2 regions of the Mesorhizobium sp. EU05-FHT14A09 genome follow, and region 1 is predicted to be linked to the other one. Evidence: riboswitches for the same ligand, from Rfam matches in the RefSeq annotation. Region 1 holds a riboswitch; the other holds the start of a gene.
What was found. Region 1 has a riboswitch for S-adenosylmethionine ahead of AC3WTO_RS27410 (O-succinylhomoserine sulfhydrylase). Riboswitches for the same ligand answer to the same signal wherever they lie in the genome.

Region 1 (7,786 bases):
CGGGCGGCGCCGCTTTCGGTCCGGTGGTCGGCGGCGCGCTGCTGGAGCATTTCTGGTGGGGTTCGGTCTTCCTGATCAATGTGCCGGTGGTGCTCATTGCATTGCTGGCCGGCGCGACCCTGCTGCCCAACCGGCCAGGCAACAGCAGCCATCCCTGGGACCTGGTCGGCTCGATCCAGATCATGGTCGGCCTGGTCGGCCTGACCTATGCCATCAAGGAGCTCGCCAAGCGCGATCCGTCATGGGCCATCGCCGCGCTCGCCTTTGCCGTCGGTCTCGTTGCCATGATCGTCTTCGTGCGCCGCCAGCTCGCCAGCCGGACCCCGCTGATCGACTTCTCGCTCTTTGCCGATCCGCGCTTCTCGGCCGGTGTTGCCACCGCCATGGTCGCGTCGGCGGCCCTGATCGGCGTCGAGCTTGTGTTCAGCCAGCGCCTGCAGCTGGTGCTTGGTCTCTCGCCGCTGCAGGCCGGCCTGATCATCCTGCCGATCCCGCTCGCCGCCTTCATTGCCGGCCCTCTCACCGGCCTGGCCCTGCCGCGTGTCGGTGCCGTGCGCGTGCTGTGGTCCTCGCTGCTGCTGGCCGGGGCGATGCTCGTCGCCTATCTGCTGACCTACCAGGGCGCGACCTTCCTGTGGCTGGGCACGCTGTCGCTGATGGGCTTCGGCTTCGGCGCGGCCATGACGGCGGCCTCCAGCGTCATCATGCTGTCGGCACCGGAAGAACGCGCCGGCATGGCGGCCTCCATCGAGGAGGTGTCCTTCGAGCTTGGCGGCGCGCTCGGCATCGCCTTCCTCGGCTCGTTGATGTCGGGGCTCTACACCTATGCCATGGTGCTGCCGCAAGGCATTGCCGCGCAGGCGGGCGACAGCCTCGATGAAGCGTTGCTTGTCGCCGAGCGGCTGGCGCCGGCCGAAGCGCAGACGCTGACCACGCTGGCAGGGGCTGCCTTCGACCAGGCCTTCTTCGGCGTCATCGCCGCCGCCGCCACGCTGCTGGTTCTTGTCAGCCTGGTGATCTGGCGGCGGACGGCGACGGCGTGAGGCATCGAAGCTGCGTTTCTCGCCCCGTTTACGGGGGTGAACAGCGTTCCGCGAAGCGGACGAAAAGCCAACGACTTGGCTTTTCGAGTGATGAACGCCCGGAGCGATGGCGAAGGGCCGGCCCGGCAGGGCAGTGAGGGGCAGGAGCCCGCTTTCGTCGACTTGATGCTGCCCCTCATCCGGCCCTTTGGGCCACCTTCTCCCCGTGAACGGGGAGAAGGATCTCCCTCAATTCACCACGCGCCTGGCGTTCGGCAGATCGAGCGAGAACGCCGGGATGGCGATGTCGAACTGCTCGCCGTGCGCATTGCGCATCGTGTAATGCCCGACCATGATGCCGGACGGCGTCGAAAGCGGGCAGCCTGACGTGTATTGGTAGGTGTCGCCGGGGTTCAGTTCCGGCTTTTCGCCGACGACTCCCGGCCCACGCACTTCTTCCACCTGTCCCTGGCCGTCGGTGATGTGCCAGTAGCGCGACAGCAACTGCACGGCGTCGTCCGAGCGGTTGTCGATCGTCACCCGGTAACCCCACACATAACGACCCTCGTCGGGGTCCGAGCGGTCCTCGAGGTAGAAGGGTTCCACCTCGACCACGATGTTGCGGGTGACTGCGCTGTACATGAGAAACCTGATGCGACTCGATACCAAAGACAGTTGCGAGTTTCAGCCCGCGGGCTGTCATGGTCAACCTTCTGTCATGTGCACGACATGAAACGGTGATGGTGTGCGCCGATCGTGTCCGGTCCCGTGATGATTCCCGGACACCAGATTGCAAGGCTTTCAGGCCGCGTTTCCGGGAGTGACCTGACCTCATGGACCTGACAGTCGCAGCCGCATCCTTCTCCGCCGCCCTGATTCTCACCAATTTCGTTTCCATAGGACTGGCCTGGTCCCAGCTGGAGCGGCGCCGCACCGTTGCGCCGCCGCGTGGCGATGCCCCGCCGGTCTCCATCGTCATACCCGCGCGGGGTGTCGAGCCATTTACCGCCGAAACCCTGGAACGCGCCTTCCGGCTCGACTGGCCGGACTATGAGCTGATCTTCTGCGTTGCCCACACCGACGATCCTGTCGCGCTGGCCATCCGCACCACCATGGCGCGTTTTCCCGACGTGCCGGCTCGCCTGCTGTTCGGCGACGACCGCATCAGCGGCAATCCCAAGCTGAACAACTGTGTGAAAGGCTGGGAGGCAGCCCGTCACGACTGGGTGATCCTGGCCGATTCCAACGTGCTGATGCCGCGCGACTACATCCAGCACATGATGCAGGCCTGGCGTCCCGACAGCGGCCTCGTCTGCTCGACGCCGGTCGGGTCGCGTCCGGACGGTTTCTGGGCCGAGGTGGAATGTGCCTTCCTCAACACGCTGCAGGCGCGCTGGCAGTATACCGGGGCGGCCGCCGGTCTCGGCTTCGCGCAGGGCAAGAGCATGCTGTGGTCGAAGCCGCTGCTCGATGCCAATGGCGGCATCCGGGCGCTGGCCGCCGAGATCGCCGAGGACGCCGCCGCCACCAAGCTGGTCAATGGTCTTGGCCTCAAGGTGCATCTGGTGGCGTCACCGTTCGAGCAGCCGCTCGGGCACCGCAAGGTCGAAGCCGTGTGGTCGCGCCAGGCTCGCTGGGCGAGGCTGCGCCGCGTCACCTTCCCCTTGTTCTTCGCGCCGGAGCTGTTCGTCGGCGCGGCGATGCCGCTGCTGTTTGCGCTGATTGCCGCCGCCAGCTCCGACGCCGACATGTTCTCGACAGCGTTGCTGGTGCTTGCCGCCATCTACCTTCCGGAATACGCGCTGGCGCTGGCCAAGGGCTGGTATGCCTCGCCGCGTCTGATCCCGGCCATGGTGGTGCGCGACATCATGGTGCCGGCCATCTGGCTGCGCGGCTGGCTCGGCGGCGCCATCGACTGGCGCGGCAACACCATGAACATCTCCACCAAGTCCGAAGAGGCCGACGAGGTTCTGTCGGGCGCCTGATCTCCGTCGTATCGCCGCCGATCGGTTTGCGGCATGATGGTCTGCGGAGGGGAGGTTGGACATGCTGTCCGAGGATCGCTATTGCCAGATCGCGCTCGGTTTCCCCGGAGCGGAGCAAAGCAGCCATTTCGACGTCACCGATTTCCGTGTCCGCGGCAAGATCTTCGCCACGCTGCGTCCGAAGGACAGCCGCGCGGTCATCAAGCTGTCGCCGGATGAGCAGCGACTGCTGATGGAGACGTCGGCTGGTCAGTTCGAGCCGATCCCCGGCTCCTGGGGCCAGAAGGGCTGGACGCAGGTCCGGCTGGAACAGGCGGACGAAGAAACCGTCCGCCACGCCATGACGATGAGCTGGCGCTCTGTCGCGCCGAAGACGCTGCGGTAAGCGGCCAGTCGACTTTTCGCGTTTTCTCCGGCGTTCCGGAATGGATCCCCGACACTCTCCGCTCCCTGCGGTCGCTCGCGAGGTCGAGGATGGCGGAGTTCCCTTTTCGCCTCCGCTAACCACCAGTGTGGAGGCGATGGTGACAATTAGCGCTGGCAGGAAATGAAGCCCGTCATCCTCGACCTCGCAGGGAGCGAAGCGACCAGAGAGTGTCGGGGATCCATTCCGGAACGCCGATCGGGATGAGCGCGCCGAGGCAAGGTCAGCCATAGATGGTGACCGACCAGTACGGACTGTCCTCCGGCAAAGAGAAACCAAGGCCCGCCTCCAGGGACGGGCCTTTTCTTGGACCTTACGCCTTCGCCAGCGCCTGTTCGATATCCTCGAGCAGGTCGTCGGTGTCTTCGAGGCCGAGCGACAGGCGCAGCGTGCCGTCGCCGATGCCGAGTTCGGCGCGGGCCTCGTCGGTCAGGTTCTTGTGCGTGGTCGTCGCCGGATGGGTGATCAGGCTCTTGGCGTCGCCCAGATTGTTGGAGATCAGCACCACGTCGAGCGCATTCTCGAAGGCGAAGGCCGATTTCTTGCCGCCCTTGAGGTCGAAGCAGATCAGCGTCGAGCCGCCGGTCATCTGCTTCCTGATGATGTCGGCCTGTGGATGGTCGGCGCGGCCGGGATAGATCAGGCGTCCGACCTTCGGATGGTCGGCGAGGAAGTCGGCGATCTTCGCCGCGGCCTCGGTCTGCTGGCGCACACGCAGCGGCAGCGTTTCCAGCCCCTTCAGCAGCACCCAGGCGTTGAAGGGCGACAGGCTGGGGCCGGTGTGGCGGAAGTAGTCGTGCAGGTTCTCGTCGATCCACTTCTTGTCGGACAGCACGATGCCGCCGAGGCAACGGCCCTGTCCGTCGATATGCTTGGTGGCCGAATAGACGACGATGTGCGCGCCGAGTTCCAGCGGCTTCTGCTGCAGCGGCGTGGCGAAGACATTGTCCACCACCAGCCTGGCGCCGATCGAATTGGCGAGGCTTGCGACGGCGGCGATGTCGACCACCTCCAGCGTCGGGTTGGTCGGGCTTTCCAGGAAGAACAGCTTGGTGTTCGGCCGCACCGCCGCTTCCCAGTTGCCGATCTCGGTGCCGTCGACCAGCGTCGCCTCGATGCCGTATTTCGGCGCCAGCGTCTCGACCACCCAGCGACAGGAGCCGAACAGCGCGCGCGCGGCGATGATGTGGTCGCCTGCCTTGAGGCTGCACAGCACGGCTGCCGTCACCGCGGCCATGCCGGAAGCGGTGGCACGCGCGTCCTCGGCGCCTTCCAGCGCGCACATGCGCTTTTCGAACATGTCGACGGTCGGGTTGGCGTAGCGCGAATAGATGAAGCCCGGCTCTTCGCCCTTGAAACGGGCCTCGGCACGCTCGGCGCTGTCATAGTGGTAGCCCTGCGTCAGGAACATCGCTTCCGACATCTCGCCGAAGCCCGATCGCAGGGTGCCTGCGTGGACGAGCTGGGTTGCGGGTTTCCAGTTGCGCTTTTTTTCGGTCATCGTTCCGTTCCGACACTGGCTGCCATATGACTGGCAGGCACAAAAAAACCGGCCGCGACGTCGCAACCGGTCCATAGGGGCTTTGTCGGGCCCTGCGGTCCTTTAGCGACTTGTTTAACGTGGCTGCAAGCCGACCGGCCAAATCACCACGGGATAAAGCTCCCTTTAGACCCGGGGGCGACTTGCGTCAATTGCCGGCTTCATTAAGAGCATGGATGGCTGGCTGGCTTGAGCCATCTGTGGAGTTGTCCCAGTTGTGGAGTGGGCTTTGCGCAAGACAGGCATTCTTCCCGATCAGGATATCGCGGCGCTGTTCCAGGCAGGCAGCCTGAAGTCGCCGCGAGCGCTCGATGCCGACCAGATCCAGCCGGCGAGCCTCGACCTTCGCTTGGGCGAAAAAGCCTATCGTGTGCGCGCCAGCTTCCTGCCCGGTCCCAACAGCACCGTGGAAGCCAAGCTCGACCGGCTGAAGCTGCACGAGATCAACCTTGCCGATGGCGCGGTGCTGGAGACGGGCTGCGTCTACATCGTGCCGCTGCTGGAAAGCCTGGAACTGCCGGGCGACATTTCCGCCTCGACCAATCCGAAGAGCTCGACCGGCCGGCTCGACATCTTCACCCGCGTCATGACCGACCATGGCCAGGAATTCGACAAGATCGCCGCCGGCTATCGCGGCCAGCTCTATCTCGAAGTCAGCCCGCGCACGTTCCCGATCGTGGTTCGCACCGGCTCGCGCCTGTCGCAGATCCGTTTCCGCACCGGCAATGCGCTGTTGTCGGAAGAGGAACTGCACACGCTGCACCGCGCCGAGACGCTGGTGGCGATCGATCCGCCCAACATCTCCAATGGCGGCATCGCGCTGTCGATCGATCTTGCCGGTGACAAGGACGGGCTGGTCGGCTATCGCGGCAAGCATCACACCGGGCTGGTCGACGTCGACAAGCGCGCCGCCCAGGACATCGTCGATTTCTGGGAGCCGCTTTATCGCAGCGGCGCCGGCGAACTGGTGCTCGATCCGGACGAGTTCTACATCCTCGTCAGCCAGGAGGCGGTGCATGTGCCGCCGCTCTACGCTGCCGAGATGACGCCGTTCGATCCGCTGGTCGGCGAATTCCGTGTGCATTACGCCGGTTTCTTCGACCCCGGCTTCGGCCACTCCGCCGCCGGCGGCACCGGCAGCCGCGCGGTGCTGGAGGTGCGCAGCCACGAAGTGCCGTTCATCCTCGACCATGGCCAGATCGTCGGACGGTTGGTCTACGAGCACATGCTGAAGCGGCCGGGCGCGCTCTACGGCACCGACCTTGGCTCCAACTACCAGGCGCAGGGCCTGAAGCTGTCGAAGCATTTTCGGGCAGCGAGGTAGGGGTAGGCAGTCGGGAGTAGGCAGTCGGCAGTCGGTTACTGAACAATAGCCGTCCGTTCGTTAGATTGGTCATTGCCATTGCCGACGCAGGAAACGAGCTGTCTTGACTGCCGACTGCCGACTGCCGACTGCCGACTGCCGACTGCCGACTGCCTCATCTCGCCACTCGCCTAAAGCAGCAGGTCCACGTCGCATCCTGCGCTTGCTTGCCCTTCGGTGGCGTGCTTGGCTGCCTGCGGACAACAAGACCAATCCGAGGGGGAACACGATGAAAATGTCCAGCTGGTTCGCAACGGTTGCGGCCGCAACGCTGATGGTGGCTGGCGCCAGTGCCGCCATTGCCGCCGACAAGATCAAGATCGGCACGGAAGGCGCTTATCCGCCGTTCAACACCATCACCGCCGATGGCAAGCTCGAAGGTTTCGACGTCGACATCGCCAACGCGCTGTGTGCGCAGATGAAGGCCGAATGCGAGATCGTCACGCAGGATTGGGACGGCATGATCCCTGCGCTGCAGGCCAAGAAATTCGACGCCATCATCGCTTCGATGAGCATCACCGAAGAGCGCAAGCAGAAGGTGGCCTTCACCAACAAATATTACACCACGCCGCTGGCGCTTGTTGCGCTGAAGGATAGCGCGCTGACCGGTACGGATGGCGATGCGGTCAAGGGCAAGACCGTGGGCGCGCAGGCTTCGACCACGCAGGCGAACTATGCGCAGGACGTCTATGCCAAGGCGGGTGCCGATGTGAAGCTCTATCCGACGCAGGAAGAAGCGGTCACCGACCTGGTCAATGGCCGTCTCGACGCTGTCCTTTCCGACAAGTTCGTGCTGGTCGACTGGATGAAGAACGGCTCGGCCAAGGACTGCTGCAAGATGATCGGCGACGTCAAGGGAACCGAGACGGAAGCCGGCATCGCACTGCGCAAGGAGGACAATGAATTGCGCGAGAAATTCAATGCCGCCATCGACGCGATCGTTGCCGACGGCACCTACAAGAAGATCCAGGCGAAATATTTCGACTTCGACATCTATTAAGCCGGGGGGCTGATCGCCAGCCCGCCACCGCTGACGACAAAAGGCCGGTACGTGTGCCGGCCTTTTATCTGGGCCCATTGACCCGGTGGCGTTCATCCGTTTTTGTCACTCCATGACAGACGACACCAGATCCCATGACGTCCTCGCTCGCTTTGCTGTTGGAGAGCGGGACTTTCGGGGCATGGATCTCGATGATCGCATGCATGACTTCAGCAACTGCAACCTGCGCGGCGCGATCTTTGCGGGAAGCTTTATCCTCGCCAGCTTCAATGGTGCTGAGCTCGAGGGCGCGGACTTCAGCAATTGCAATGTGAAGACATGCGATTTTTCGGGGGCGAAACTCGCCGGCGCGACCTTCAGCGGGGCGGCCATCGATTCAGCAGTCTTCGATGGCGCCGACCTGAGCGCCACCAGTTTTCGGGGAGCAACCGCCTACGGGCGTGTGTTCGCCG
Region 2 (7,786 bases), on a different contig from region 1:
CGGGCATCGATGACGAAAGCGTCAAAAGTGTTTTGGCCGAAGCCGGCCTTGACCATCTCGCACCGTCACTCGACCGGTACGCGCGCTGGGACAGGGAACTCAGTGAGGAGGAGCAGAGGTTGGTGGCCTTTGCCCGGCTCGCCCTGCAGAAACCGGACTGGGTGGTGATCGACGAGGCGATGGATACGTTCAGCGGCACGATCGCCAAGCGCATCTTGGCCATGCTGGGCAAACATCTGCCCAACGCGGGCATCGTCAACATCGGCCGGGGCCAGCACAACTACAACTTCTTCCCACGGGCGCTCGAGATCATCAAATGCGCGGACCTGCCGGCGCTGAAACCGCCGCGGATACGGGCCGGGGCGCTTGAGCCGCCGCCGGTGATCCGCGTGCGCAAGCGCAACGGTAACGGCACCAAACGCAACGGCGTCGGGCATGATCGCGACGCCGAGAAGGCCGAGCGCGTGACTTAGAGCATGATCCCGAAACGTGGGAACCGGTTTTCGGGATCATGCTCCGACAAAAGAGATAGAGCGGGATGCCGATTCAAAGCAGTCGCATCCAGATCTAGACGAAAACCGTTCCGTGGTTGACGGGACGGTTTTCGAACAGACTACTCTGTACGGTCAGAGGCCATGCGATTGCGCGTGCGCTTCCGCGGCAACCGGTCCTGCCTTGCTTGAACCGAAAATGGCGAAAGACAGCACCGCCAGAACCCATACGCCGAGGCCGCCATAGAGCATTACCCAGCCGAAACCTTCGACCAGTGCCGAGTGGACGACGTCTGCCGGTACCGTCAGGCCAGGCTGGCTGGCATCGCTCAATGCGGTGGTGTTGCCGGCAGCGATCTTTTCGGCGATCGCACGAAGGTTGATCCCGTCGAACGTGTTCGGCAGGCCCCTCTTCAGGCCGTGGAGGATGCCTTCGACAAGGACGAAACCCATCACGGCGATGTTGATGGCGAGCGCGATCAGGCGGGCGCTGGTGTCGATGCCCGAAGCCATGCCGGCACGGCTTGCAGGCACCGAGCCGGTCGTCATGTTGGTGGCGGGCGTCGTGGTGAGGCCGAGGCCGATGCCGGCAACGAGCGCGCCGGGGAGCACGGTAAGGCCGCTCGCCGCGTCGGACGCTGAACCCAGCCACATCAGGATGAAGCCGAGGCCGATGGTGAACAGGCCGAGCGGAATGACGATGCGCGCGTTGAAGCGTGCCAGCAAATACTGGGCGATGGGCGGCATCACCAGGAAAGGCACCGTATAGGCCAGCACGGCAAGGCCGGTGCGGGTGCTGTCATAACCCAGCCCGACCGAAAAATAGATCGGCAGATAGATCATGAACGGCCAATAGCTGAAGTTCATGCCGACACAGCCGACGATCGCGCCGGAGAAGTCGCGGATCTTGAACACCGAGAAATCGAACATCGGGTGGGAATGATAATTTTCCACCAGGACGAAGGCGACGAAGCCGATGATCGTGGCGGCAGCGATCCCCAGTGCGACCGGGCTCAGGAAACCACCGAAATCGGGGGCTTGGGTGATGTAATAGGCGAGGCCGAAGACGGCGGCGCTGAGGGTCACGATACCCAGGACGTCGAGCTTCTTCGCATGCGGGTCGCGCGATTCGGTGACGCCGACATAAGTGAGGATCAGGCAGAGCACCGCCAGCGGCGCATGGACGAGGAAAACCCATTCCCAGGTGGATAAGGCAACGATGCCGCCACCGATGATTGGTCCGAAGCCGAGGCCGATGCCGGCGATCACGCCCCAGATGGCGAAGGCCTTGCCGCGTTCCTTACCATCCTGGAACTGGTGCGAAAGGATGGCGATGGAACAGATGAACATGGCGCCACCTGCCATGCCTTGCAGGAAACGCGCTGCGATGAGCAGCGAGGTGTTGGGCGCCAGGCCGCACATCAGCGAAGTCAGCCCAAAGGCCACGACCGTGATGGCAAAGACCCGCTTTCTGCCGAAGCGATCGGCGAAGGTGCCGGTTGCCATCAGCACGGTGGTGCAGGCGATGGTATAGGCGTTCATGATCCACTGCATGGCCTTGAAGTCGGCCTGCAGCACGTGCTCCAGCGTCGGCAGGATCACCGGCACGCTGGAAATCTCCAGGCCGAACATCAGGGCGGACAGACATACGGCTGCCAGGACGAGGCCGTTTCTACTGGCGGTGTGCATCAAAACCTCCGACGTCGGCGGAGGCGATATCCACGCCCGCGCCGCTCAATTGCGTTGCGAAATCCGAGTTCCAGATAGTTCCAGCTTGAACATAAGAAAATGCGATGTAAATCTATTTCAGAGATAACAAATTGGTATGCTGACAATGTTGTCACTAGACGTCGAAGCCGTGCAGGCTTTTGTCATGGTTGCCGACCTTCAGAGCTTCACCCGTGCCGCCGACGCATTGGGCACGACCCAGGCCGCGATCAGCGTGAAACTCAAGCGCCTCGAAGATAAGGTCGGCCGCAAGCTGATCGAGCGCACCCCGCGCCACGTAAGGCTTTCAGCGGAGGGGGCGGTGTTCATCCAGCCGGCGCGCGACTTTCTCGTTGCGCATGATCGCGCCGTTGCCGGCCTCTCCTCCTGTGCACGTCGTTTCGCGCTGGGCATTGCCGCTCATGTCGCGGGTCCGGAAGTCACGACATTGCTGGCGCGCCTCAACGAACATGATCCGGCGCTGACCATCGAGGTGCAGGTCGACAATTCGCGCAATCTGCTCGACGCCTTCGACCGCGGTGAGCTGGATGCCGCGATCGTCCGGCGCGAGGATGATCGGCGCGACGGCGAGGTGCTGGGACCGGAGCATTTCGGCTGGTTCGCCGCTCCCAATTTCCGTTGCCGTCCAGACGAGCCGATCCGGCTTGCCGCCTTGTCTCCGGCATGTGGCGTGCGCGACATCGGCACACATGCGCTGGACGATGCCGGCATTGCGTGGACGGAAGTGTTCCTGGGCGGCGGCTCGTCGGTGGTCATGGCGGCGGTGTCGGCAGGGCTTGCGATGGCGGTGTTCTCGGAGCGGCTTGCGCCAGTCGGCACCGTCGAAGTCAGCCGCAGGTTCAACCTGCCGCCGCTGCCGTCCTCGGAAATCGTGCTTCATTCGACGCTGACCGACCAGCGCTCGCGCGACGCGCTGCGCACCATCGCCTGCGCCTACCGCGAGCATCGTCCCGCGGCGGCGTAGGCCGCGCAGTGACCCCGATCCCCACTAGAGCGGTTCCGTTTTTAACGGAACGCTGAAATGATATAAGCTATTGTTTTCGCAGCATTCTTGTAGCCAAGTGATCCCACTTGGCTACAAAATGCGTTAGCGATCCTTGCCGATGTTTTTCAGATCGTAGGCTGTGGTCTGATAGACACGGTTGATCCAGTTGCCGAACAACAGGTGGGCGTGCGAGCGCCAGCGGTTGAGCGGCGGGCGCTTGGGATCATCATCCGGATAATATTCGTGCGGCACCGCGATCGAGACCCCCGCATTGACGTCGCGGTCGTACTCTTCCTTCAGCGATGTCGAATCATATTCGATGTGATTGAACATATAGAGCCGGTTGCAGGCTTGCTCCGAGAGCAAGCTGAGACCCGTCTCGTCCGAATCCATCAGGATTTCCAGGCCGGAATCCGCAGGAATGTCGGCCTTGCGCACTTCCGTCCAGCGCGACACCGGAATCGCAAAATCGTCAGAGAAACCGGCCAGATAGGGTGATGCAGGCGCATTGTTGCTATGCCTGAAAACGCCGAACGCCTTTTCTTCCAGCGTGTGTTTCGGAACCCGATGGAAATGCCAGGCCGCCGCCATCGCTCCCCAGCAGATGAAGAACGAGGAATGGACGTTCGTCTTCGTCCAGTCGAGGATGCGCTCGAGCTCATCCCAGTAGGTGACGTCCTCGAACGGCAGGAGTTCTATCGGCGCGCCGGTGATGATGAAGCCATCGAACTTGCGATCCTTCACCTCCTCCCAGGTCTGGTAGAAGGTGATGAGATGGTCTTCGGAGGTGTTCTTGGCCTTGTGGTTGCCGATGCGCACCAGGGTCAGTTCGACCTGCAGCGGTGTGGCGCCGATCAATCGGGCGAACTGCGTCTCCGTCCTGATCTTGTTGGGCATCAGGTTGAGCAGGCCGATCTGTAGCGGGCGGATGTCCTGGCGCAGGGCGGTCTGCTCGTCCATGATGGACACGCCCTCTTTGACCAGAACTTCGAGGGCGGGCAACTGATCGGGGATCTTGATCGGCACGTTGCGAACTCCAAAAAACAAAACCGGCATTGCAGTCGCAAAGCCGGTTTACGGATCGCAAACGGCCCTTTAGCGACTTATTTAACGTGGCTGCAAGCCGACCGGCCAAATCACCACGGATCAATATCCTGCTAATACGCCGACCAAGCGATGGCGTCAATCGATGCCCATTCGGCAGGCCAGCCTCGGTTTTCCTCGACAATCGCCGGTACGGGCGGTATTTCCGCCCTGGAGCATTTTTTGTAGCCAGGCGGAATCACGTGGCGTTGCAAAAATGCGCCCAAAACAAAAACTTAGAGCGTTTTCGCGTTTCCGCGAAAAACGGAAACGCTCGGGCCTTCGGCTCGGAGGCGCCAATCACGGACTTTTGACATGACCAAGGCAACCGATCTGCTTCGTCCGCAACCCCGCGCCGGTATCATGGATATCGAGGCTTATGTGCCGGGCAAGGGCGCGGCACACGGTGTGGCCAAGGTCCATAAACTCTCGGCCAACGAAAACCCGCTCGGACCGTCGCCGAAAGCGGTCGAAGCCGCGCAGGAGGCAGCCGCGGGCCTGGAGCGCTATCCGGACGGCCAGGCAACCAGGCTGCGTCAGGCGATTGCCGACACGCATGGGCTCAACATCGCCAACATCCAGTGCTTCAACGGTTCCGATGAGGCACTCGGCCTGCTGGCGCGGATCTACCTCGGTGACGGCGACGAGGCGATCTACACCGAGCACGGGTTTCTGGCCTATCGCATCTTCATCCTGGCAGCCGGTGCAACACCGGTGGTGGCGAAGGAAGCTGGCGAAAGCGTCGACGTCGATGCCATCCTGGCCGCCGTGACGCCGCGCACGAAGATGGTGTTCCTGGCCAATCCGAACAATCCGACCGGCACCTACATTCCTTTCGAGGAGGTACGGCGCCTGCATGCCGGCCTGCCCAGGAACGTGCTTCTGGTGCTGGATGCCGCCTATGCCGAATTCGTGCGCCGCAACGACTACGAAGCGGGCGTCGAGCTGGTCGCAGGCAATGAGAATGTCGTCATGACCCGTACCTTCTCCAAGGTGCATGGACTTGGCGGCGCACGCATTGGCTGGTCCTATGCACCGGCGCATGTCGTCGACGCGCTCGAACGCGTGCGTGATCCCTTCAATGTCAGCGCCACCGCGATCGCCGCCGGCGAAGCCGCGATCCGCGACCGAGGCCACGTCGAGCGTTCGGTGCAGCATGTCGAAACCTGGGTGTCGTGGTTGACAGAGGAATTGACCAGGCTCGGCCTGCGGGTGACCCCAAGCGTCGGCAACTTCATCCTGATCCATTTCCCGGATGACCGGAAGCACACGGCGCCGGAGGCGGATGGGTATTTGAGTGAGCGAGGCTATATTCTGCGGCGCGTTGCCGGCTACGGTTTTCCCAACGCGCTGCGGATGACGGTCGGAACCGAAGAAGCCAATCGCGGCGTGGTCGCCGCACTCGCCGAATTCCTGAAAAGCTGAAGAAATGTCCGAACCCCTGTTTGAAAAGATCGCCCTCATCGGCATCGGCCTGATCGGTTCTTCGCTGGCGCGTGTCGTGCGCCGCGAAGGTCTTGCCCGCCATATCGCCATCTCCACGCGCCGCCCGGAGACGCTGAAACGCGCCGAGGAACTGAAATTAGGCGACAGCTACACGACCGATGCGAAGGAGGCGGTACGCGACGCCGATCTCGTCATCGTTTCGGTGCCGGTGGGTGCTTCCGGAGCGGTGGCCGAGGAGATCGCGCCGGCGCTGAAGAAGGGCGCCATCCTCACCGATGTCGGTTCGACCAAGCAGTCGGTGGTGGCGCAGATGGCGCCTTTCGTGCCGGAGGGCGTGCATTTCATTCCCGGGCATCCGCTGGCCGGTACCGAGAATTCAGGTCCGGACGCCGGCTTTCCCGACCTGTTCGACAATCGCTGGTGCATCTTCACGCCGCTGCCGGACACTGATCCGCAAGCGCTGGAGAAACTGTCGGAGTTCTGGCGCCGCTGCGGCTCGAACATCGATACAATGACGCCCGAGCATCACGACATGACGCTCGCCATCGTTTCGCACCTGCCGCACATCATTGCCTACAACATCGTCGGCACCGCCGACGACCTGGCCAATGTGACGAAGTCCGAGGTCATCAAATACTCAGCCTCGGGTTTCCGCGACTTCACCCGCCTTGCCGCCTCGGACCCGACCATGTGGCGGGACGTGTGTCTGCACAACAAGGACGCCATCCTGGAGATGTTGGCGCGCTTCTCGGAAGACCTGTCGTCGTTGCAGAGGGCGATCCGCTGGGGCGACGGCGACAAGCTGTTCGACCTGTTCACCCGCACCCGCGCCATCCGTCGCTCGATCATCCAGGCCGGCCAGGACATCGATGTTCCGGACTTCGGGCGCCAGGTGGTGGAGCATCCGGGCAAGTGAGGCAGTAGGGGCAGCCAGTCGGCAATAAGACGATAATTTCTACTGCCTACTGCCTACTGCCTACAGCCTATTCTATTCCGCAGGCTTGATCATCCCCAACGGGATGAAGCCCAGTGAGGCACGGCCTTTCACCACTTTGAGCGGCATCGTCGGTTCGCTGCCGAGCATGGAGAGAGCGGCGAAGCCTTGCTGGATCTGGTTTGCCTGTTCAGGGATCGCCGTGGCAAGGATCGCTGCCACGGCCTTCGGGTTCTGCAGTTTGATGTTGAGCGTGGCATCGATCAGGCCGTCGCTGTCAACCGCGATGGGGCCCGCAAGAACGATGCGCGCTTCACCGGAGGACAGTTCAAGGTTCCTGATCTCGGCGGACTGGCCGCGCAGGCTCTTGGGTGGTGCGCTGAGCATGGCGATGCCGTTTTTCACCGTGACATCGCCCTTGCCGCTGAAGGGCGGCAGCACACGACCGCCGATGGTGTGGGCGTCGATCTCCAGATCGGTGAAGTCGTGGGTGAGAACCAGGTCCTGCCCGGTTGGGCTGGCTGCAGCGGTCAGCTGGCCGACACTGAACAGCTGGATGGGATCGGTCTCGTCGGTCGGATCGGTCTGGCCGTTGAAGCCTTCCGCTGTCAGCGAAACACGGCTGGGCAGCGGCCACCATAGCCGCCCGCTGATGTCGAGCTGATCCCAGTCGATCCACAGCGGCGGCATGTCTGGCGCAGAGGTACGCAGCGGTCCGTCGAGATTGACGTTCGGCGTCAGCGGCTGGGCAAGGCTCGCCGTGGCAATCATGCCGCCCGCGGCGGCGGCAACGTTCCTGGCGTCATCCTGGTAGGCGAGCCCATCGCAGCTGACGACGAAACGTAAGGGATAGCCGTTGACGGTCAGATTGGCGCAGTCGGCGTTGATGCCCTTGGCTGCAAGAGCGGCAACCGTGTTGACAGCGTCGCTTCTGACGCGCCCTGCCAGCCAGTACCAACCGGCGCTGTACAGGCCGAACAGCACGAGCAGGGCCAGGATCAGCCTGGGCAGCCAGCGCCGACGTTTTGGCTTGGTCTGGTCACTTGACGTCATGCTGTGGCCCTCGATAACGCAGGAAGAACCGGAATGGCGACCATTCCGGTCGAAATGATTTGGTGC

Region 2: another riboswitch for S-adenosylmethionine. It lies ahead of metA (homoserine O-acetyltransferase MetA); the one in region 1 lies ahead of AC3WTO_RS27410 (O-succinylhomoserine sulfhydrylase).

Annotation. Positions count from the first base shown of each region.
Region 1 is NZ_JBYTDF010000011.1:188,814-196,599, reverse strand. Features, by position in the region: gene AC3WTO_RS27430 (MFS transporter) at 1-1,043, shown strand, start outside; gene apaG (Co2+/Mg2+ efflux protein ApaG) at 1,272-1,664, opposite strand; gene AC3WTO_RS27420 (ceramide glucosyltransferase) at 1,856-3,007, shown strand; gene AC3WTO_RS27415 (MmcQ/YjbR family DNA-binding protein) at 3,069-3,392, shown strand; gene AC3WTO_RS27410 (O-succinylhomoserine sulfhydrylase) at 3,745-4,932, opposite strand; SAM riboswitch at 5,015-5,092, opposite strand; gene AC3WTO_RS27405 (2'-deoxycytidine 5'-triphosphate deaminase) at 5,201-6,295, shown strand; gene AC3WTO_RS27400 (ABC transporter substrate-binding protein) at 6,564-7,334, shown strand; gene AC3WTO_RS27395 (pentapeptide repeat-containing protein) at 7,516-7,786, shown strand, end outside.
Region 2 is NZ_JBYTDF010000003.1:495,427-503,212, forward strand. Features, by position in the region: gene AC3WTO_RS14015 (ABC transporter ATP-binding protein/permease) at 1-473, shown strand, start outside; gene AC3WTO_RS14020 (MFS transporter) at 627-2,180, opposite strand; gene AC3WTO_RS14025 (LysR family transcriptional regulator) at 2,326-3,183, shown strand; gene metA (homoserine O-acetyltransferase MetA) at 3,307-4,230, opposite strand; SAM riboswitch at 4,280-4,357, opposite strand; gene hisC (histidinol-phosphate transaminase) at 4,603-5,712, shown strand; gene AC3WTO_RS14040 (prephenate/arogenate dehydrogenase family protein) at 5,717-6,649, shown strand; gene AC3WTO_RS14045 (DUF2125 domain-containing protein) at 6,722-7,720, opposite strand.